4 regions of the Pseudomonas sp. NPDC087690 genome follow, and region 4 is predicted to be linked to each of the others. Evidence: riboswitches for the same ligand, from Rfam matches in the RefSeq annotation. Region 4 holds a riboswitch; each other region holds the start of a gene.
What was found. Region 4 has a riboswitch for cobalamin ahead of cobW (cobalamin biosynthesis protein CobW). Riboswitches for the same ligand answer to the same signal wherever they lie in the genome.
Positions count from the first base shown of each region.

Region 1: linked by a shared signal. The riboswitch ahead of ACIPIZ_RS06540 (ABC transporter substrate-binding protein) and the one ahead of cobW (cobalamin biosynthesis protein CobW) in region 4 are both predicted to bind cobalamin.
Region 2: linked by a shared signal. The riboswitch ahead of cobO (cob(I)yrinic acid a,c-diamide adenosyltransferase) and the one ahead of cobW (cobalamin biosynthesis protein CobW) in region 4 are both predicted to bind cobalamin.
Region 3: linked by a shared signal. The riboswitch ahead of ACIPIZ_RS03200 (TonB-dependent receptor plug domain-containing protein) and the one ahead of cobW (cobalamin biosynthesis protein CobW) in region 4 are both predicted to bind cobalamin.

Region 1 covers NZ_JBIUVX010000002.1:525,180-530,405, reverse strand. The annotation lists gene ACIPIZ_RS06565 (MFS transporter) at 1-840, shown strand, start outside; gene ACIPIZ_RS06560 (LysR substrate-binding domain-containing protein) at 851-1,720, shown strand; gene phnX (phosphonoacetaldehyde hydrolase) at 1,795-2,622, shown strand; gene ACIPIZ_RS06550 (hypothetical protein) at 2,688-2,966, opposite strand; gene ACIPIZ_RS06545 (Ppx/GppA family phosphatase) at 2,975-3,910, shown strand; cobalamin riboswitch at 3,953-4,147, shown strand; gene ACIPIZ_RS06540 (ABC transporter substrate-binding protein) at 4,291-5,226, shown strand, end outside.
Region 2 covers NZ_JBIUVX010000035.1:25,312-30,537, forward strand. The annotation lists gene cbiB (adenosylcobinamide-phosphate synthase CbiB) at 1-829, opposite strand, end outside; gene bluB (5,6-dimethylbenzimidazole synthase) at 826-1,476, opposite strand; gene ACIPIZ_RS23630 (cobyrinate a,c-diamide synthase) at 1,473-2,873, opposite strand; gene cobO (cob(I)yrinic acid a,c-diamide adenosyltransferase) at 2,870-3,481, opposite strand; cobalamin riboswitch at 3,562-3,793, opposite strand; gene ACIPIZ_RS23640 (hypothetical protein) at 3,956-4,540, shown strand; gene ACIPIZ_RS23645 (sorbosone dehydrogenase family protein) at 4,607-5,226, shown strand, end outside.
Region 3 covers NZ_JBIUVX010000001.1:700,146-705,371, forward strand. The annotation lists gene ACIPIZ_RS03190 (saccharopine dehydrogenase family protein) at 1-1,050, opposite strand, end outside; gene ACIPIZ_RS03195 (autotransporter domain-containing protein) at 1,149-1,901, opposite strand; cobalamin riboswitch at 2,178-2,384, shown strand; gene ACIPIZ_RS03200 (TonB-dependent receptor plug domain-containing protein) at 2,476-4,413, shown strand; gene ACIPIZ_RS03205 (ferredoxin) at 4,413-4,772, shown strand; gene ACIPIZ_RS03210 (ABC transporter substrate-binding protein) at 4,769-5,226, shown strand, end outside.
Region 4 covers NZ_JBIUVX010000001.1:586,556-591,781, forward strand. The annotation lists gene cobN (cobaltochelatase subunit CobN) at 1-2,990, opposite strand, end outside; gene cobW (cobalamin biosynthesis protein CobW) at 2,994-4,067, opposite strand; cobalamin riboswitch at 4,166-4,378, opposite strand.

The DNA.
Region 1 (5,226 bases), on a different contig from region 4:
ACTTTCGCCGCCGGTTGCGCGTCGATTCTGTCGTACGTCACCTCCATCGTCGTGCTCGAAGTGCTGCAACTGGAATGGCGCTGGATCTTCCGTTTGCCGGTGCTGCTGATGCTCGCCGGCGGGATCATTTTCTATCTGGTTGCCCGCGAACGGCCGCAGGATCTGGGCTTCGAACCGGTAGGTGATACTGGCGTGGCCAACGCCGACGACAAACATCAGGAAGCCGCGCATGGCGAAGTCGAGTCCTCGGCTCAACGCTATAAAGCCGTGCTGAAAAATCCCCGGCTGCTGATCGCCGCGCTGTCACTGGGCTTTCAAAACGCGGCGCGCTACGGCTTGATCGTTTGGGTACCGGTGCACTTTCTCGGCGCTGACTGGAAAAGCGGTGACGGCATGATCGATCCGAAATGGATCACCGTCGCCCTCCCCGTCGGCATGGCAGTCGGTGCACTGAGCAACGGCTGGGTGTCGGACAAGTTGTTCGGCTCCAAGCGGTATCTGGCGATCATGCTCTACATGTTCCTCGGCGCCGCGACCAGCCTGTGGATGTGGAGCCTGCCGCCGCACAGCGTGATCGGCCTGGTGGCGTTGTTCCTTTGTGGCTTCTTCGTTTATGGCCCGGCGTCGAGTTTCTGGGCACTGTGCCCGGATCTGGTCGGTGCCAAACGCGCCGGTACGGCGACCGGGATCATGAATTTTTCGTCCTACCTGTTCGCCGGATTGGCCGAGCCACTGATCGGGCGTCTGCTTGACACCACGGCAAACACGTCTCTCATCTTCATAGTGGTCACCAGCGCCTGCCTGTGCAGCGCGGCAGTGGCCTTGTTCATTCGACGCTGACGGGGCTTGCATGTACCAGTATCACAAGTGGTTGCGTTCGTTCCATGCGGTGGCCAAGACCGGCAGTTTTACCCTTGCTGCCGAGTTTCTCAGCGTCGGTCAGCCGACCGTCAGCGAGCAGGTCAACGCGCTGGAAAACACCTTCTCGGTCGAGCTGTTCCATCGGCGTGGACGCTACATCGAGATGAGTGCAGCCGGACACAAGCTCTACGCCATCACCCAAGGCCTGTTCGGTCAGGAGGATGAGGCCGTGCAGCTGTTGCAGAGTTTCAAGCAGCGCAAGACCGGCATGTTGCGCCTCGGCGCAGTGTCGCCGCCGATTGCGATGAACCTGACGTATGAGCTGATGCAGCGCCACCCGGATATCGAACTGGAAACCTCGTTTTCTTCGGAAAAGGACACCCTGGCGCGGCTGTTCAACTTCGACATCGACGTGGCGATTCTGGCGCTTTCGGAATTCGATGAGCGCTTCCATACGCGGCTGTATCACCGTTATCCGATCATCGCTGTGGTGCGCGATGACCATCCGTGGGCCAGTCAGGCGCAGGTACACATCAACGAAATCAGCCGCGAAAAATGGGTGATGCGCGAGCAAAGTGCGCGCACCCGCCAACTGGTGGAAGAAAGCTGCAAGCGCCTCGACATCGAGCTCAATTGCGTCATGCAACTCAACAGCCGCGAAGCCATCGTGCACGCCATCGTCAAGGGCATCGGCATCGGGTTTGTCTCGGCCGTCGAGTACGCCGAAACACCCGGCACCACCCCGATCACCTTTGTCGGCCACCCGTTCTTTATCGAATACCACCTGTGCTGCCTCGGTATCCGCAGGAACCGGCCAGTAATTGCCGAACTGTTTGATGCGAATCCACCGCTGACCTGATCAGCACTGACCCTTGAACCGCCTACCTCATCACCGAGGGACGGTCCACGCTTACCTGAAAACGGAGATTGACCATGCAGTACCAACAACCGACTCACCTGCAAGCCGCGATCCTCGACTGGGCCGGCACCGTTGTCGATTTCGGCTCGTTTGCACCGACGCAGATATTCGTCGAGGCCTTTGCCGAGTTCGGCGTCGCCGTGTCGCTGGAAGAAGCGCGCGGGCCGATGGGCATGGGCAAGTGGGATCACATCCGCACCCTGTGCAACCTGCCGCAGATTGCCGAGCGTTATCGTGCGGCGTTCGACCGCTTGCCGAGCGATGACGATGTGACGGCGATCTACGAGCGCTTCATGCCGTTGCAAATCGAGAAAATCGCCCTGCATTCGGCGTTGATCCCGGGCGCACTCGAAGCCATTGCGGCGTTGCGCAACAAAGGTTTGAAAATCGGCTCGTGCTCCGGTTATCCGGCGGTGGTGATGGCCAAGGTCGTCGAACTGGCGCGGGAAAATGGCTACGTCGCTGATCATGTCGTCGCCACCGATGAGGTGCCGAATGGCCGGCCATATCCGGCGCAGGCATTGGCTAACGTGATTGCCTTGGGCATCGATGACGTGGCAGCTTGCGTCAAGGTCGACGACACCTGGCCGGGGATTCTCGAAGGGCGCGCCGCCGGTATGTGGACGGTGGCGTTGACCTGTTCCGGCAACGCACTGGGCCTGACCTATGAGCAATACAAGGCGTTGCCGTCGGATCGACTGGCAGAGGAACGTGCGCGGATCGGCAAGATGTTCGCGCCTTCACGTCCGCACTACCTGATCGAAACCATCGCCGAACTGCCTGAGGTCATCGACGACATCAACGCACGCCTGGCGCGCGGCGAAACCCCGCAAGCCTGCTGACGCATCCCCCTTACCCCTGATCGTTCCCACGCTCCGCGTGGGAATGCAGCCCGTGACGCTCCGCGTCACTGGACGCGGAGCGTCCCTAGAGGCATTACCACGCGGAGCGTGGGAACGATCAGTTCGCGGCATTGCCAAATCGCGGGCAAAAAAAAGCTGCCAAAACCGGCAGCAAAAACTTTAAGAACACGCGATGTATTGGCCTCAGCATAGACGCCGGATAATGACAGTGTCATGACAGCCGAAAATTCATTCAACCGCCCCTGCCCCGTCATCAGGATGTCATCAAGATCACGGCAGAATCCTCGCAAACCGTCTTGAGCCTCGCGACGGATGCTCTGCAAGGATTCCCATGAAAGACGACGCCTCGCTGTTTGCCGCCATCGACCTGGGTTCGAATGCCTTTCGCCTGATGATCGGCCAATCGGTGCGCTGTCGAAAGGGCTTGCAGATTCAGGAAGTGAAAACCTTGCGCGAACCGGTGCGTCTGGCCGAGGGTTTTGACGGCGGCGTGCTGGATGCGTTGGCACTGGATCGTGGCTGGCAGGCGTTGGCGCGGTTCGGTAAAAAACTGCGCGGTTTCGAGGCCGGCCGGGTTCGTGCGGTGGCGACCAGCGCCGTACGCGAGGCCGATAACGCGCAACTGTTTCTGGCCAGTGCCGAACGGCATCTGGGCTTTCCCATCGATGTCATTTGCGGCCATGAAGAGGCGCGGCTGGTCTATGCCGGCGTGACTCACGCCTTGCCGAGCGCCGCAGACATGCGCCTGGTGGTCGACATCGGTGGCGGCTCCACCGAGCTGATCCTCGGCCAGGGTTCACAGCCGTTGCTCACCGAAAGCATCGCCATCGGCAGCGGCACGCTGAGCACGCGGTTCTTTCGCGGCGGTGATCTGTCCGCCGGCGCGCTACAGGAAGCCGAACGCTTCGCCATCCTGCAGTTTGAAAGAGTTGCACGACGCTACCGTGCTCAGGGCTGGCAGCAGACCATCGGTTCCTCCGGCACCGCACGCATGCTCGCCAAAGTGCTCAAGGCCAATCGTCTCAACGACTTCGGTCAGGACGGCATCACCTACGGCGGGCTGCTGCGCCTGTCGCTGCTTTTGCTGAAAGTGAACAACGTGCACCAGCTCAAGCTCGCCGGCCTGCAACCCCATCGCCAAAGCATTCTGCCTGGTGGGCTGGTGTTGATGCTGGCGGCCTTCAAAGTGTTCGGCATTGCGCAGATGGTGCCCTCCGAACCGGGCCTGCGTTTAGGCGTGCTGCACGGTTTGATGAGCCAACACTAATCCTCGCCACGGCAGATTCGTCTCCCCTTCAGCGGCTCGATCGACTACCATGCCGCCGCCGGTTCCCGAACGGGAATAATAGGGAATCCGAGGTGCTTGCTCAGCACTGATCGGAACTGCCCCCGCAACTGTAGGTGCCGAGCCTGCTCCACGACTGCCACTGGGTGAATCCCGGGAAGGCCGGAGCCAGGCGATGACGCATCAGTCAGGAGACCTGCCGGCACAGTGACTACTAACCGGCGGGGTGTCCGGGAAGGACATCGTGCCGTGCGCGTCTTTGTTTGATGACCGGCCTTGCGCTGTTTTCCTGACCGCGTTCGATGGTGTGTTTCCAGACCGTACTCTCCCGCTCCCCGTACGGTTCCCTCGGAGACTGCCCCATGCTGCTGCCCCGCATCGCCACCCTCATCACCGGCCTGACCCTTGGCGCCTTGGCGCAGGCGGCCCCGACGGTGTATCCGCTGACGGTCGAGAACTGCGGCAGCACCCTGACCTTCCAACACGCACCGACGCGCACCGTGACCATCGGCCAGGCCGGCACGGAAATGCTCTACGCCATGGGCCTGGGCGACAAAGTCGTCGGCACCTCGCTGTGGTTCAACAATGTGCTGGCCAAGTACAAGCCGCAGGACGACAAGATCGAGCGTCTGGCCGATAACGAACCGAGTTTTGAAGCGGTCATCGGCAAGCGCCCGGAACTGGTCGCCGTGGAGCTGGAATGGATGGTCGGCCCGCAAGGCGCGGTCGGCACCCGCGAGCAGTTTCATGAATTGAAGATTCCGACGTACCTGCTGCCCTCCGATTGCGAAGCCAAGGACAACCTCGTTGGCGCCGACGGCACGCGGCTGGCACCGTTTCGCATCGATACGATTTACAAAAGCGTGAGCCAACTGGCGCAAATCTTTGATGTGCAGGATCGCGGGCAGCAGCTCAATGATCAGCTCAAGGCCAGCCTCGCCAAATCCATCGCCACCGCCCAGGGCAAACAGCTCAAGGACGCCAGCGCACTGGTCTGGTTCTCCAGCGCCGAAATGGACATCGAGCCGTTTGTGGCCGGGCACAAAGGCATTCCCGATTTCATGCTCAGCACCCTCGGCGTGCGCAACGTGGTGGAGTCCGATGAAGAGTGGCCAACGGTTGGCTGGGAAACCATCGCCAAGGCCAACCCGACCTTCCTGGTCATCGCGCGCATGGATCGTCGACGCTTTCCCGCCGACGACTATGAAAAGAAACTTGCCTTCCTGCGCAGCGACCCGGTGACGCGCAACATGGACGCGGTGAAACACAACCGCATCATCATTCTCGACGCCATGGCC
Region 2 (5,226 bases), on a different contig from region 4:
CGATGGAGTCGGCATCGGCCGGTTGCCCTTCGCCGAGTTGCGGACGCTCATGCAGTTCACCGTGATAAATCGCCGGCCCACCCAATTCCACGCCCAGCGCACCAGCGCCAGCCGCCATCACGGGACCTGCGTTAGGGCTATCCCACTTCGGTGCCTGTGTGCGCCAGCACTTAAGCGCGAGTCGGGTTTTGCCCAATAGCGCGTAGGTCAACGCCACCAGACGCGCAGGAATGTAGTTCAACACGTCGTCGATTTTTGCCGCTGCCCAACCGAAACGCTCGAAGCGTTCGTTGCGATAGCCCCACATCGCATCGAGCGTGTTGCTCAAGCGATAGAGCACCACGCCCGGGGCTCCGGCGACGACAAACCAGAACAGCGCGGCAAACACCGCGTCACTGCCGTTTTCCAACACTGACTCAGTGGCAGCGCGAGCGACAGCAGTGCTGTCGAGTTCATCGGTCTGACGACTGACCAGATAGCCGACTCGCTTGCGCGCCTCATCCAGATCATCCGCGCGCAAGGCTGCGGCTACCGGCGCGACATGCTCGCCGAGGCTGCGCATGCCGAGGGCGCAATACAACGCCAGAATCTCGACGACCCAACCCACATACGGCGCCCAGGAAAACGCCGTGGCGAGCAAGGTCAGCGGCACCACCGCGATCACCCACGCGGTGACGCCATGGCTGCGCCAGCCCCGCCCACCGGCGTTGAAACGTTGCTCGATGCGCCCGGCAAAATTGCCGAACGCCACCAGCGGATGCCAGCGTTTCGGTTCACCCAGCAGCGCATCCAGCGCGACCGCGGCGACACTCAACAACGCCACACTCATTGACTCACTCCCCAATAATTCTCAAACAGCAACTCATTGAGCGGACGCGCCTGCGCCCACCCTTCGAGTACCAGCATCGGCGCCGGATAGAATTCCTTGACCGGGCCCAGACATAAAACGGCCAGAGGCTTGGCACCTTCGGGCAACTTCAGCAAATCCGCCAACGCCTGCGGCTCGAACAGCGAGACCCAGCCCATGCCCAAGCCTTCGGCACGCGAGGCCAGCCACAGATTCTGGATCGCGCAGGACAGCGAGGCCATGTCCATTTCCGGCAGCGTGCGGCGCCCGAAGATGTGCTTTTCGCGATCATCCATCAGCGCCGCAACCAGCACTTCGGCGCAGTCACTGATGCCTTCGACCTTGAGTTTCATGAACTCGTCACTGCGCTCGCCGAGGGCTTCGGCGGTGCGGATGCGTTCCTCTTCCACAAGATTCTGGATCTCGCCGCGCAGGCTACTGTCGCTGATGCGGATGAAGCGCCAGGGCTGCATCAGGCCAACGCTTGGGGCCTGGTGGGCGGCTTCCAGAAGTCGGCGCAACAACTCCGGTTCGACGCTGCCACCGGTGAAGTGGCGCATGTCGCGGCGTTCGGCGATGGCTTTATAGACGGCTTGGCGCTCGGCTTCGGAGAATGCGTTGTCGGTCATGGCCCTTTCGCGAGCAGGCTCGCTCCCACAGGGGATTGCATTTCGTCAGGCACGACATCGCCCACTGCAGGAGCGAGCCTGCTCGCGATAGCGTCCTCAAGGGACGGTGCAAACAATGCTGCGATAGCCACAGGATTCGACGGAAAATAGAAGTGCACATAAGAAGCCGTCATCCGCCCTTCCCGATAAACCGCCTCAGCACCACGCCCACCATTCGGACTCAAGCCACGCGCAATCGGCGTCAGTTCGGTAGTCGTCAACGAATGATGATAAGTGTGCCCGCGCAACGAACCTTCCGGCAGATCCACCGCTTGCAGCGCCAGTGCCGCCAGACGCTTTTGCATCACCGCGTCGCCCTTGAGCAGTCCGACCAATTCGGTGCGAGTGCCTTCAACGTCCGTCAAAGAGTCGAGCAGATACAACATGCCGCCACACTCAGCGAGCAACGGCTTACCCGCTGCATGATGCGCGCGAATCGCCTCAAGCATCGCGGTGTTCTGCGACAACGCAACATGGTGCAATTCCGGGTAACCGCCGGGCAGATACAGACTGTCTGCCTCAGGCAATTGCGTATCGCGAATCGGTGAGAAGAAGCTCAACTGAGCACCCATCGCGCGCAGCAGATCCAGACTCGCGCCGTAGGTGAAGGCAAACGCCTCATCACGCGCAACGGCAATGCGCACATCCTTCAGCAGCGGCTCGACAGCGATAACATCCGGTGCGGCAAATTCTACGGCCGGTGGCAGCGCTACCTCGCAACTACTGGCCAGTGCGTCGGCAGCGGCGTCGAGACGCACATCAAGGTCATTCAACTCGCTGGCCTGAACCAGACCGAGGTGACGACTCGGCAATTCGATGCCAGTCTCGCGCGACAACGCACCGTACCAACGCAGACCTTCGGTGAGGCTGCCTTCGAGCAATTGCGCATGGCGCAAGGTTCCGACACGATTGGCCAACACACCGGCAAACGGCAGATCCGGCTGATACTTCGCCAAACCTAGCGCCAACGCACCAAAGGTCTGCGCCATCGCCGTGCCGTCGATCACCCCGAGCACCGGTACACCGAAGTGCCGCGCCAGATCGGCACTCGACGGCGTGCCGTCGAACAGGCCCATCACGCCTTCGATCAGAATCAGATCCGCCTCGGCAGCGGCTTCCCACAACAGACGACGACTTTCCTGCTCGCCGACCATCCACATGTCCAGTTGATACACCGGCGCACCGCTGGCGCGCTCGAGAATCATCGGGTCAAGAAAGTCCGGGCCGCATTTGAACACGCGCACTTTGCGCCCCTGATTGCGATGCAAACGGGCGAGCGCAGCGGTGACGGTGGTCTTGCCCTGACCGGAGGCCGGCGCGGCAATGAGCACCGCCGGGCAGTGACGTGGCTGATTCAAAGTTCGACGCCTTTCTGCGCTTTGATGCCGGCCTGGAAGGCATGTTTGAGCATGCCCATTTCGGTGACCGTGTCGCCCATTTCGATCATTTCCGGCTTGGCCGCGCGACCGGTGACGATCACATGCTGCATCGGCGGACGTGCCTGCAGATCGCTGAGCACCTGATCGAGATCGAGGTAGCCGTGCTTGAGGGCGATGTTCAACTCGTCGAGCACCACCAGGCCGATCGACGGATCGCGCAGCAGCTCGCGGGAGACGGCCCAGGCGGCTTCGGCGGCAGCGATGTCACGTTGGCGGTCCTGGGTTTCCCAAGTGAAACCTTCGCCCATCACGTGGAAGCGCACTTGCTCGGGGAAGCGGCGGAAGAACAATTCTTCACCGGTGCTGTTGCGGCCCTTGATGAACTGCACCACGCCGCACTGCATGCCGTGGCCCATGGCGCGGGCGAGCATGCCGAACGCCGAGCTGCTTTTGCCTTTGCCGTTGCCGGTCAGCACCAGCACCAGGCCGCACTCGTCGGGCGAGTTGGCGATGCGTTCGTCGATCACGGCTTTTTTGCGCTGCATACGCGCCAGATGGCGTTCGTCGCGCTCGGGGGAATCAGTCATGGGGGAGCTCTCCGTTGGGGCTGGATAACGGCGGGCAGGCACAAGAATAGACGGCAAAAAGCCTGGCATCGCCCACCGTGATGCCGCTGGATGGATCAGGCCGGTCTCCGGGCTCATGAGCGGCGCTTGGCCTGGCTGCGCGCCTTCCCGCTTGTTTCGAAGCAGTGGCTCAAGGCGCAGCTTTTACTCATTTACCGTTGCGGGGGCAGCGCCGGGATCGTGATCGTTCTTCGCTTGAAGACAACCCTCACCGGCTTCCCTGTTTCACTCTGTCAACCGCAGTCACAGAGCACCTGAAACAAGCCGCGAAGGTTAGAGGGTTGGGGGTGGAGCGTCAATTAAAGAGGGGGCCAGCGGGCGAATAACTGCCGTCGATCAATTATCTGGCGCCAATCTTGTGCCACACTGATACAAATGATATCAAAGAGCCATGCTTTTCTCGAAAAAGCCACCACAACAATAAGGATGATGACGATGCAAGGCATGATCATCAGCAACCCGCGCCTGGAATTCATGCGCCCGGTGCTTGAACGCTGGTTTGACTGTATCGACCGTTACAACGCCGTACGCGGCGACAGCGACACGCCTTACTGGCACGACGAGAAAGCCAATCTCGGCTTGCTGACCGCAGCAGCCTGGATGGCCGAATTGGTCACTCTCAACGACACTGCCACGCGCAAACAGAATGAAGAAGGCGAGCGCAATGCCCGCGCCGACCTGTTCCTCGCCGGCGCCGATGACCGCGCTTACATCCAGGCCACGCAGCGCTGGCCCCGGGTGAATAATCTCAACCTGACCCAAGCTCTCCTCGACATCACCAGCGATGCGAAACGCATCAGCTTTGCCAGCGACCTCAAACTTGGCTGCCTGTTTGTCGCGCCGCAAAAAGCCCAACACAGCGCCAGCCCCGAAGAGCTGCAAGACATGGTCGACGACCTGCAAAAGGAGCACACCTGCGCGGTCGCCTGGTATTTCCCCTACGCCTACCGCAAGTTGCGCAGCGAGGCTGGCAACTATCATCCGGGCATCGCCGTGCTGTTCAAGGAAGCCCGCGGCTGAGCAGTTGAACCATCGGGCTTGCGCCCTCCTCTATGATTAGGAATGCATTCATAGGGAAGATCAGCAATGCGCAAGCCCCAGCTCGTTTTCGTCATCGCTTTCGCCGGAGGGCTCGCCGCCTGCGGTGAGAGCTCCAGCCTGCAAGTCTCCGATGGCACCGGCCCGTCACCGAAGCTGCCCGAACCGAACAAGACCCTGATCCCGACGGTGAACATCGCCCCGGCGATCGGCTGGCCCGAAGGTGCCAAACCGACGGCAGCGGCGGGTACGCAAGTCGCGGCCTTCGCAGAAGGTCTCGACCACCCGCGCTGGCTCTATGTGCTGCCCAATGGTGATGTACTGGTGGCGGAAACCAATGCTCCACCAAAACCCGACGACAGCAAAGGTATCAGGGGCTGGGTCATGAAGACCGTGATGGGCAAGGCTGGCGCCGGCGTGCCGAGCCCGAACCGCATCACCTTGCTGCGAGATGCCGACCACGATGGCGTGGCCGAAACCCGCACGGTGTTTCTGCAAAACCTCAACTCGCCTTTCGGCATGACGCTGGTCGGCAATGACTTGTACGTCGCCGACACCGATCGTCTGTTGCGCTTCCATTACGAACCCGGTGCGACCGAGATCAAGACGCAACCGATCAAGGTCGTCGATCTGCCCGGTGGTACGTTGAATCACCACTGGACCAAAAA
Region 3 (5,226 bases), 110 kb from region 4:
GCTGATTTCGCCCACGCAAGGTCGGGCGCCGGCGGTCGGCACGTAGCCTTGGGCCATTTTCGTCGCCAGTGCTACGGCGGCGCAGCTGGGGATTTCCGGGCCTTTGTCGTTCAGGGCGGTGAGTTGCGCGGTCATGGACAGCGGTTTGCCGTCAACGCCAAGGCCCTGCACGTCGATGTACATCGCGCTTTTGCCATCGCCGAAACGCTCGAAGCGCGTGCCCAGGCGATGCAATCTTGCGGCCCACAAAGCATGGTCGCGCACCAGTCCGATTTTGAGTGCCTGAGCCAGCAGACCATTGGCGATACCGCCGAGCTTGAGCCCGGCGCCCGCCTTGAAACTCAGGGTCTGCGCACCATAACGACCGGCGAAAATATCCATGTCCGGCACATCGACGTTGGCCAGCAGCCGCGTGCCCATCTGCGGCATTTTGCGCAAGGTCAGGTCCAGCCACCCCGACACTTCGTGCACCTTGCCGTTTTTCAGTTGTTTGATCGGTTTGCCGGCATAGGCGAGTACGCCTTCGATGGTCGACAGACCCGGCATTTTCGCCGAAGAAGAAATGCCGTGTTCGATCGAGTCGATGCGTGAAAAACGCTGGCGCTGTTCATCGATGATTGCGGACGACAGCGTCGGCACCGAGCTGCAACCGCTGAGGATCGCCACGCCGGCCTGCTTCGCTCCCGCGTCGAGAATGTGGATGCCGTTGACGAAGGTGCGGCAGTCCGCCAGATCGCAGTAGTTCACGCCAGCGTCGATGCAACTCTGCGCAACGGCATAGGATTGCCCCTGAAACGGCCCGCCGGTATGCACGACCAACTGAATGTTCAGCGCACGCAATGCGGCTTCGAACTCTTCGCCCATGGCGTCGCCGCACCAGCCTTCGCAGACGTTGCCCGATTGGCTGTTCAGCTCATCGAGTTTGCGCTGCAATTTGCGCGGGTCACGACCCGACAGCACCAGCCCGATGTCCGGCATCAGCGCCAGATGGCGGCACACGATGCTGCCGAAATTTCCGTAACCACCGACCACCATCACCCTGAACGGCATGCAATTCTTCCCTAAATCAATCCATCAACAGGCGTGCAGGATATAGGGCTGAACGTCAGCAAGCCATCCACTGTAGGAGTGCGTTTTACCCGTAAGGACTAGAAATTGATCTTGAACCCCAACATCGCGTCATACCCATGGCTGTCGCCATCAAAGCCCTGCCGATAGCCAGCCGAAGCGGTAAACGTGGTGCGCCGGTTAGCCTGGTAATCCACCCCCACATTGACCTCGCCCCACGTGCCCTGAATGTCGGATTCGAACGGGATGTACCCCGATTCAGAGGAAAACTCGGTTTTCGGTTGCCCCTTGAATTCATGCCAGATACTCGGACGGATCCAGCCATTGGTGCGCCGTGCGCTCTTGTCGACGCCCTCGGTGTCCCAGTCCTTGGCGATACGTACGCCGGCGCGGCCGATCAAAGAATCCACGTCCTTGAAGCGAATTTTCGCGCCGACGTCATCACTGCTGTCCAGATCGACGTAGCTGTAGATCGCCTGCAATTGCGGCTCGATGTACCAGTCTTTGTCGACTTCGAACGGGTAGCCGTTTTCCAGCGACGCGGTGTAGCCCCAGCCACGGGTTTTCAGTTTGGCCAGGTCGTTGGGTTTGGCTTCGATGTCGAAGCGGTTGAGCTGCAATACGCCGTCCAGATACCAGCCGGAGGGGCCGAAGTGTGTCCAGTAGGCGCCGACGCCGTAAGCGCGTTGGCGTTGTTGCCGCGACTGTTCAATGAAGAGCCGGCTGTGGTGGTAATGGTGGTGCCCGTCTGAGTGCTGATCGACGCATCGACACCGGCTGCAGGCAAACAGGTTTGCGAGACGTTGTAGGCACCCGCCGCCAAAGGCCCGCACGCGGCCTGAACATCTGCGAGCATCAGGGTGTTGGCCATGGCGACCAGTAAAGCATTGCGCATGAAATGCGGGACGTGTCCGCCATGAGATGGGCCGCTGGCACCGTGCATGAAAACCTCCCTGTTCAGCGTGCCTGGCGTATCCCTCACGCCTGTCGACGCCGCGCAATATTGCGTTGTGATGACCGCTATAGACCTTAGTAGTTATTTCCAAAGTTGGTAATTCGCGGGTCGAGGACCTGGATTGGCAAGTTGACGAACGGTCTGTCGAATGTTCAGATGCCGCCCAGTTTCAGGTGTCCCATGCCGCCGTGCATGGGGTGAAACGGGAAACCGGTACGTTCTTTTCGAACAAGTCCGGTGCTGCCCCCGCAACGGTATGCGCGTGATGCTTTCGATACACCACTGTGGCCGCACGGCCATGGGAAGGTGAAAGCCTCGATACGCGCGAGCCCGGAGACCGGCCTGAAATTTCGTTTGGCAAAATCCTGCGGTGGGCGGGCATGGGCCGGTATTGGCTGTGCGCGATGCCTTCTCCTGCATGCTCTTCTGCGAAGATCCTTTTCGAGAAGACAATGATTCGACCTTTCAACACTTCTGCTCCAACCCTCTTGTTCGGCTGCCTGTTCAGCCCTCTGCTGCTGGCGGATGACGCGCCACTTGAACTCAATCAACAAATCGTTTCCGCACCGTCGGTGGAGTCCACCACAGTCGCCGACATGGCCAAGTTCGGCAGCAAGGTCGAGATCGTCACCCGCGAGCAGATCGAACGCGCCGGGCCCAGTGCCGATGTCAGCCGTGTGATGCAGATGTTCATTCCCGGCTTGTATGTGGCGCCGAAAAACGGACCGTTCGACTACGGCACTTATTCGCTGCTGGGCGGGCGCAACGACGACACGCTGATCCTGCTCGATGGCGTGCGCCTGAACAATCGCTTGTACGGTGGCCTCTATCTGGACACCCTGCCGGCTAACGCCATCGAACGCATCGAAGTGCTCAAGGGTGGTCAGAGCCTGTTGTTCGGCACTCAGGCCGTTTCCGGTGTGATCAACATCGTCACCCGCAGCCCGCAATTGCGCAAAGCCTCCGGCGAGGTGAATCTGGGCGTCGACAGCTTCGGCGGCACCACCGAAGATGCGCGGGTCGAAAATATCTTCACTAACGGTTTCGGCGATCTCGGGTTGTTGGCGTATGTCAGCCACAACGTCTCCGACGGTTATCAGCCGTATCGCAATCGCGACATGAAAAACGTCAGTGAGAAAAACCGCGCCTACGAAGTCACCACGTTTGGCGGCAAGGCGATTCAGTCGTTCGGCGATGATTCGCGGCTGGAATTGTTCTACCAATACGCCGACGCCAACCTCGACTTCGCCCGCCCGGTGGACAACCACACAACCACCAACGATCGCGTACAGCAGATCGCCACGGCGACTTTCGAGCAGACCATCAATGAGCGTCTGAGCTACTTCGTCAAAGGCCATATCAACGACTGGGACACGCGCTACACCCGCGTTAACAACGTCGAGGGCGGCGGTACCAGAGTGATCAACCACAACGACTATTGGGGCTTCACCGATTGGGGCGTGCAGGCCGAAGGCAAGGCTGAACTGCCCGGCGGCCACGTACTGGTGTTCGGCAGCGACAACCAGTGGTTCAAGGGCCAGGACGATGTGCTGATCATCGACAACGACAAGGCCGAAGCCCACGCGCTCTACACGCAATTGCGCCCGCAGATCGACGCCCTGCCCGACTGGCACCCGAGCATCGGTGTACGCCACGAAGCCATGGGCGGCGGTGACAGCGCCACGGTCGGCATGCTCACTTCGCTGTATGACCTCAACGACAACTGGTCGGTGCGCGGTCAATACGGCAGCGCCTACAAATTGCCGAACGCCGAGCAACTGTTCGTCAACGAGCCGGGCGACGAGATCGGCAATCGCAACCTGAAACCGGAAAAAAGCCGCAATGCCGAACTGGGTGTCGACTACAAAGGCTTCCTGCTGGATCGTGAATTCAGCGCCAGCGTGACCCTGTTCAAACGCAAGATCGACGACCTGATCACCCTCGATGGCATTCAGTGGGTCAACGGCGAAGGCACGATCCAGATGCGCGGTTTCGAGGCCGACGCCAAGCTCGCGCTCAACGAACAGTGGAGCCTGCAAGCAGACATGACCCGCAACCTCACCGAGTCGCGCACCGGTGTGACCATCAACGATATTCCGAGTTTCTTCGCCCGTTCTCGTGTGGGCTATGAAGCGGAGAACCACCTGTGGGGTGCCGGCGCTGCGATCCGCTACATTCGCGACATCAAGAGCTCGAAGCAGGTCGAGTACGGCAACTATTGCGTGGTCGACGCCGACGCCTATCGCTACCTCGACAACGCCCACCAGCACCGCGTGAGCCTGCTGGTGGAAAACCTCTTTGATCGCGATTACGTCACCAGCCGTTCGAGCAACGTCAATAACCTCGGCCGGCCGTTCACCTCCGAAGTGCGCTACACGTACCGCTTCTGATGAGTGAGATCAAAACCGTCGACGGCGTCGACACGCACCCGGACTGGTCGCACGTGCCCGAGCACGCGCGCCATGTGTTCCTCTGCACCGGCCCGCGCTGCACCCAGCGTGGCGCCTTGCAGTTATGGAAAACCCTGCGCCGGCATTTGCTCGCGCATGATCGCATCGAGACGCCGGGCGGGGTCTTGCTGACACGCACGCACTGCCAGTTTCCGTGCAATCAGGGGCCAATCGTGACGGTGTATCCGGAGCGCTGCTGGTATGGCGTGCACAGCAAGGAAGATGTACAGCGGCTGGTCGAGGGGCATCTGGTGGGCGGTGAGGTGGTCGCGGATCTGTTGATCAAGGCGCGGACATGAGCCGGTTGTGGCTGTTGTTAGGTGCCCTGCTCTGCACGACACCGGCGTTCGCCGACACTTACCGTAATTGCGGCGAGGACTGGCGCGGCGCCGAGCCTTCGCGCATCGTCGCGCTCAATCAGCATGCGGCAGATCTCGTGCTGGCGCTGGGCGCCGGGCCAGCGCTGGTCGGCGTGGCATATCTGGATGACACCGCTGCCGGCCAGCGGCCATCCGATTATTTCGGCGTGCCGGTGATCGCCCGGCAGTACCCCGCCAGTGAAGTGCTTTACGCGCAGAAGCCGGATCTGGTGATCGGTGGTTTTGCCACGGCATTCGGCGACGGGGTGACCTCACGCTCGGGACTGGCGCGCAATGGCGTCGGTTCGTATCTGCTGGAATCGGCCTGCAACGGGCATTCGCTGGATTACTTCGCGCATGTGCGCAATGACTTGCTGACGCTGGGCAAGCTGCT
Region 4 (5,226 bases):
TTGGCGAAGGCGTCGCGGAAGAATCCCGAGACACGCAAGGTCACATCGACACGCGGACGGTCGAGCAGACTCAGCGGCAAAATCTCGAAGTCATCGACGCGCTGACTGCCTGTCGCCCATACCGGACGTACGCCCATCAGGGCCATGGCCTGGGCGATGTCGTCGCCGCCGGTGCGCATGGTCGCCGTCCCCCAGACAGACAGCCCGAGTTGACGCAGGTGATCGCCGTGATCCTGCAAGTGCCGTTCGAGAATCAGCGTGGCCGACTGGAAACCGATGCGCCACGCCGTCGTAGTCGGCAGGTTGCGCACGTCGACCGAGTAGAAGTTGCGCCCGGTGGGCAGGACGTCGAGGCGGCCACGACTCGGTGCGCCGCTGGGGCCGGCGGGGACAAAACGACCGCCGAGGGCGTCGAGCAGACCGCGCATTTCAGCCGGGCCGCAGGCGTCCAGGCGTGGGGCGACGACGTCGCGCAGATTCTGAATGATTGCACTGACCTCCGCCCAACGCGGTCCCTGTAGGAGTGAGCCTGCTCGCGATAGCGGTGGATCAGGTAAATCTTCAGCGACTGACACTCCGCTATCGCGAGCAGGCTCACTCCTACAAGGGGATTGCAGTGTCTGGGAGATCAGTTGAGTGGCGAACAGTTCGAGGCGTTCGCGGGTGTCGCCGGCGGTGCGCCAGGATTCGTTGCTTTGCGCTTGCAGCGCTTCGGGGCACGGGCCGGTCCATGGCTCGGCCAACGCGCAGTCGAGCGGATCGAAACCCAGTTCAAACGCCTTGGCCAATGCCCGCAGCAGGCTCGATTGCGCGCCTTTTCCGTCCCCTCGCGGAATCCGCAGCAAGGCCAACAACGTATCAATGCGCAGTCGCCCCGTCGGTGACTCGCCAAAAATGTGCAGACCATCGCGAATCTGCGATTCCTTCAGATCACACAAATACGTGTCCAGACGCGGCAGCCAGATCGCCGCATCGGCGTCGCTGTCCAGGCCCGCATCCAGTTGCAGTTCACGATCAATCTGCGTGTCGCGCACCAGTTGCAGGATGTCGCGCTGCAACTCACGGGCACGGCGCGGATCGAGCAGTTGCGCCTCGTAATATTCGTCGGCCAACAGCTCCAGATTGCGCAACGGCCCGTAGGTTTCGGCGCGGGTCAGCGGCGGCATCAAGTGATCGATGATCACCGCTTGCGTGCGTCGTTTGGCCTGAGCGCCCTCGCCCGGGTCGTTGACGATGAACGGATAGATATTCGGCAGCGGCCCGAGCAGTGCATCCGGCCAGCAATTCTCCGAGAGGCCGACGCCTTTGCCCGGCAACCACTCGAGATTGCCGTGCTTGCCGACGTGAATAACGCCGTGCGCGCCGTAGGTGTTGCGCAACCAGAAATAGAACGCCAGATAGCCGTGTGGCGGCACCAGATCCGGATCGTGATAGACCGCGCTCGGATCGACCTGATAACCACGCGCCGGTTGAATGCCGACGAAGGTCAGACCGAAGCGCAGACCGGCGACCATCATCCGCCCGTCGCGGCACATCGGATCGTTTTGCGGCGATCCCCAACGCTCAATCACGGCAGTGCGATTGGCTTCGGGCAGCGCATTGAACATGGCCAAATAAGCGTCCATCGCCAGACTTTGCTGGCACGGGCGCAGGTCCATTGTGTCGAGATCGTTGCTGACGCCACCGAGCAATCGCTGGATCAACTCAGTGCCACTGTCCGGCAACTCTGCCGTGATCGGATAGCCCTCGGCTTGCAATGCTCGCAGGATGTTCAGCGCTGCCGCCGGCGTGTCGAGACCGACGCCGTTACCGATGCGCCCATCGCGGGTCGGGTAGTTGGCGAGAATCAACGCGATGCGTTTTTCGCCATTCGGCACCCGCGCCAGATCGATCCAGCGCCGCGCCAGTTCAGCGACAAAATCCATGCGCTCAGGCTGCGCGCGATAGCAGACCACATCGGACTGACTGCGCTCGCTGCGCCAGGCCAGATCCTTGAAGCTGATCGGCCGGCTGATGATGCGCCCGTCGAGTTCCGGCAAGGCAATGTGCATGGCCAGATCGCGCGGGCCCAGACCCTGCTCGCTGTCGCGCCAGCCGGGCTCGTTGTCCTGCGCGCAGATCGCCTGAATAACCGGAATGTTGCGGCGAAACGGCCGCAGATGCGGCGCTTCGGGGCTGGACTGGGCGAAACCGGTGGTGTTGAGGATCACCCCCGCCTCGACTTCATCCAGCCAATCCTCGACCACCGCCAGGCAGCCGGGTTCTTTCAAACTGGCCACCGCAATCGGCAGCGGATTAAGCCCCGCTGCCTGCAAGCGCTGGCAGAAAACATCGATGAACGCGGTGTTCGCCGCTTGCAGATGCGAGCGGTAAAACAACACTGCCGCAACCGGTTGCTCAGGCAGCCATTCGGCTTGCCAGTCACTCAATGCAGCGGTGTTTTTAGTCGGGTGGTAAATCGCCGTGCGCGGCAGGGTTTGCGGTTCTTCCCAGACGTAATCGCGGCCGAGCCAACGGCTGGCCATGCAACGGAAGAAATCCAGCGCATTGCCCATGCCGCCCTGACGCAAAAACTGCCAGAGCCGGTCGCGATCTTCGGCGTTGACGGTGCTCAGGTCGCTGAGTTCCGGATCGGGCCGATCATCGCCCGGCACCAGAATCACCTGCACGCCACGATCGCTCAGTTCAACCAAACGCTCGACGCCATAACGCCAATAGGCAATGCCGCCGTGCAGCGAAATCAGGATCACCTTGGCATGCCGCAGCACTTCGTCGACGTACAGATCGACCGAAGCGTGATTCTGCACCTGCATCGGGTTGGCCAGACGCAGGCTCGGGTAATCTTCCGGCAACTGCTGCGCGGCTTCGGCGAGCAGCGCCAGGCTTGAGTCGCCGCTGCACAGGATCACCAGCTCGGCGGGGGTTTGGCCTAGGTCGGCAATGTTGTCATCCGAGACGAATCCGCCGGGCTGAGTCCTGAGCAGGTGCATGATTTAAACGCTGAGCGCGGCGCGCAATTGCGCTTCGAGTTGCGCGGCGTCGAGTTGCTGACCGATCAAAACCAGGCGCGTGACGCGCGCTTCATCAGCGCCCCACTGGCGGTCGAAATGTTTGTCGAAACGCGTGCCAACGCCCTGGATCAGCAAACGCATTGGCTTGTTTGGAATGGCGGCGAAACCTTTGACACGGAGGATGCCGTGCTTGACCACCAGTTGCGTCAGGGCGTCGAGCAGCAGGCTTTCATCGGCTTGCGGCAGTTCGATGGAGATCGAATCGAAGGCGTCGTGATCGTGGTCATCGTGATCGTCATCGCCTTCACCGTGGTGGTGATCGTGATGGCTGTGGCGGCTGTCGATGTGCTCTTCGGAACCGGCGCCAAGGCCGATGAGCACGTCCAGCGGCAGACGACCGTTGCTGGCTTCGATGATTTTCACCGCCGGTGGCAGCTCTTCGGCGACTTCAGCGCGCACGCGAGCGAGGTCTTCCGGGCTGGTCTGGTCGGCCTTGTTGAGAATCACCAGATCGGCGCTGGCCAATTGGTCGGCAAACAGTTCGTGCAGCGGCGACTCGTGATCCAGGTTCGGGTCGAGTTTGCGCTGGGCATCGACCTGATCCGGGAATGCTGCGAAGGTTCCAGCGGCTACGGCCGGACTGTCGACCACGGTGATCACCGCGTCAACGGTGCAGGCGCTGCGGATTTCCGGCCACTGAAAGGCTTGCACCAGCGGTTTCGGCAAGGCCAGGCCCGAGGTTTCGATGAGGATGTGGTCGAGATCGCCGCGACGTGCGACCAGTTCGCGCATCACCGGGAAGAATTCTTCCTGAACGGTGCAGCACAGGCAGCCGTTGGCCAGTTCGTAAACGCGACCGGTGGCTTCTTCTTCGGTGCAACCGATGGTGCATTGCTTGAGGATTTCACCGTCGATGCCCAACTCGCCGAACTCGTTGACGATCACCGCGATGCGACGGCCCTGGGCGTTGTCGAGCATATGGCGCAGCAGCGTGGTTTTGCCCGAGCCGAGAAAGCCGGTGACGATAGTGACGGGGAGTTTGGCCAGTGTTTTCATCGGTATGCCCTTTGGCAAGCGGCGGGCATACGGGACGAGAACCGGCAACGCACGCGCATGCCTGGAGAGTTCGCCACCGGATCACCCCGCCCGGTTGTAGTGAGAATCTGTGACGAGGCAGGTCTCCTGGCTGACGGCGTTCAGGCGCAGGGCCTGGCGTTTGCTGCGCCTTCCCGCGGGCTCATCGGTTGAGCTGGCAGTGGCGTGGCAGCGAACATCGCCGTTCACAGTTGCGGGGGCAGCCGCGGCATTGACCGCGTTCCCTTCTTAGCTTCGGCAGCGGCCGAAGAACCTCGAAAGCGCAAGGCTACGCATCGTCTAAGGGTGGGTCAATGGGCGTTGAGTTTTGGTTTTTGGGGCGTATCCGTTGCTGTGGGTGCTGCCGCTGGCGGTTTCGCTCTTACAGCGAGTCCCTTTTTCAAACGCCAAAAAGGAACCAAAAGGCTTTGCCCCGGCGTACGGCACTTCGCTGAGGCTCAGTGTTCCCTCGCTACGGTGTCCATCCGGGGGCATCGCCTACGGTTTGCTTCGCTGCACCTCCTCTCGATGAATGCGGCTGCGCCGCACGGCGCTGCGCGCCTACCCCCGGATGAACACCTCCGCTCGGCCTGCCGAAGGGGCAAAAAAGCCAGATCAAAAGCCAGATCAAGAGCCAAAGCCAGATCACGAGCCCCTCACCCTAGCCCTCTCCCGGAGGGAGAGGGGACTGATCGAGTTGTTTGGGCGAGGTACGCCGACGTGCGATACCGCGTCGAACGCGCATTTTGAAAAGCCCAAAAATCGGCTCCCTCTCCCTCGGGAGAGGGCTGGGGTGAGGGGCGAATCCACCACAAAACCAAAGCCGACCACGCTGTGCTCTTTACCACTCAACAGGATGAGCGTTAGCTCGGCTGCAGCTCTTGATCTGTAAGGCGACGTCGGAAGGCTGAGTGGAGGGATTGATCCGGGCGTGGGAGCGCAGCAACCGTTTGGCGCAGCCAAACACAGCGAGAGGAGGTGCAGCGAAGCAAACCGTAGGCGCTGCGCCCGGATCGATCCCGGAGCGAAGGGACCCCGAGCCCCAGCGAGCGGGCCGCACGTAGGAGCAAGCCTTTTTGGTTACTTTTTTCTGGGCCGGCATTCCGGGCGTCTGGAAAAAGTGACCCGCCGTAAGGGCGGA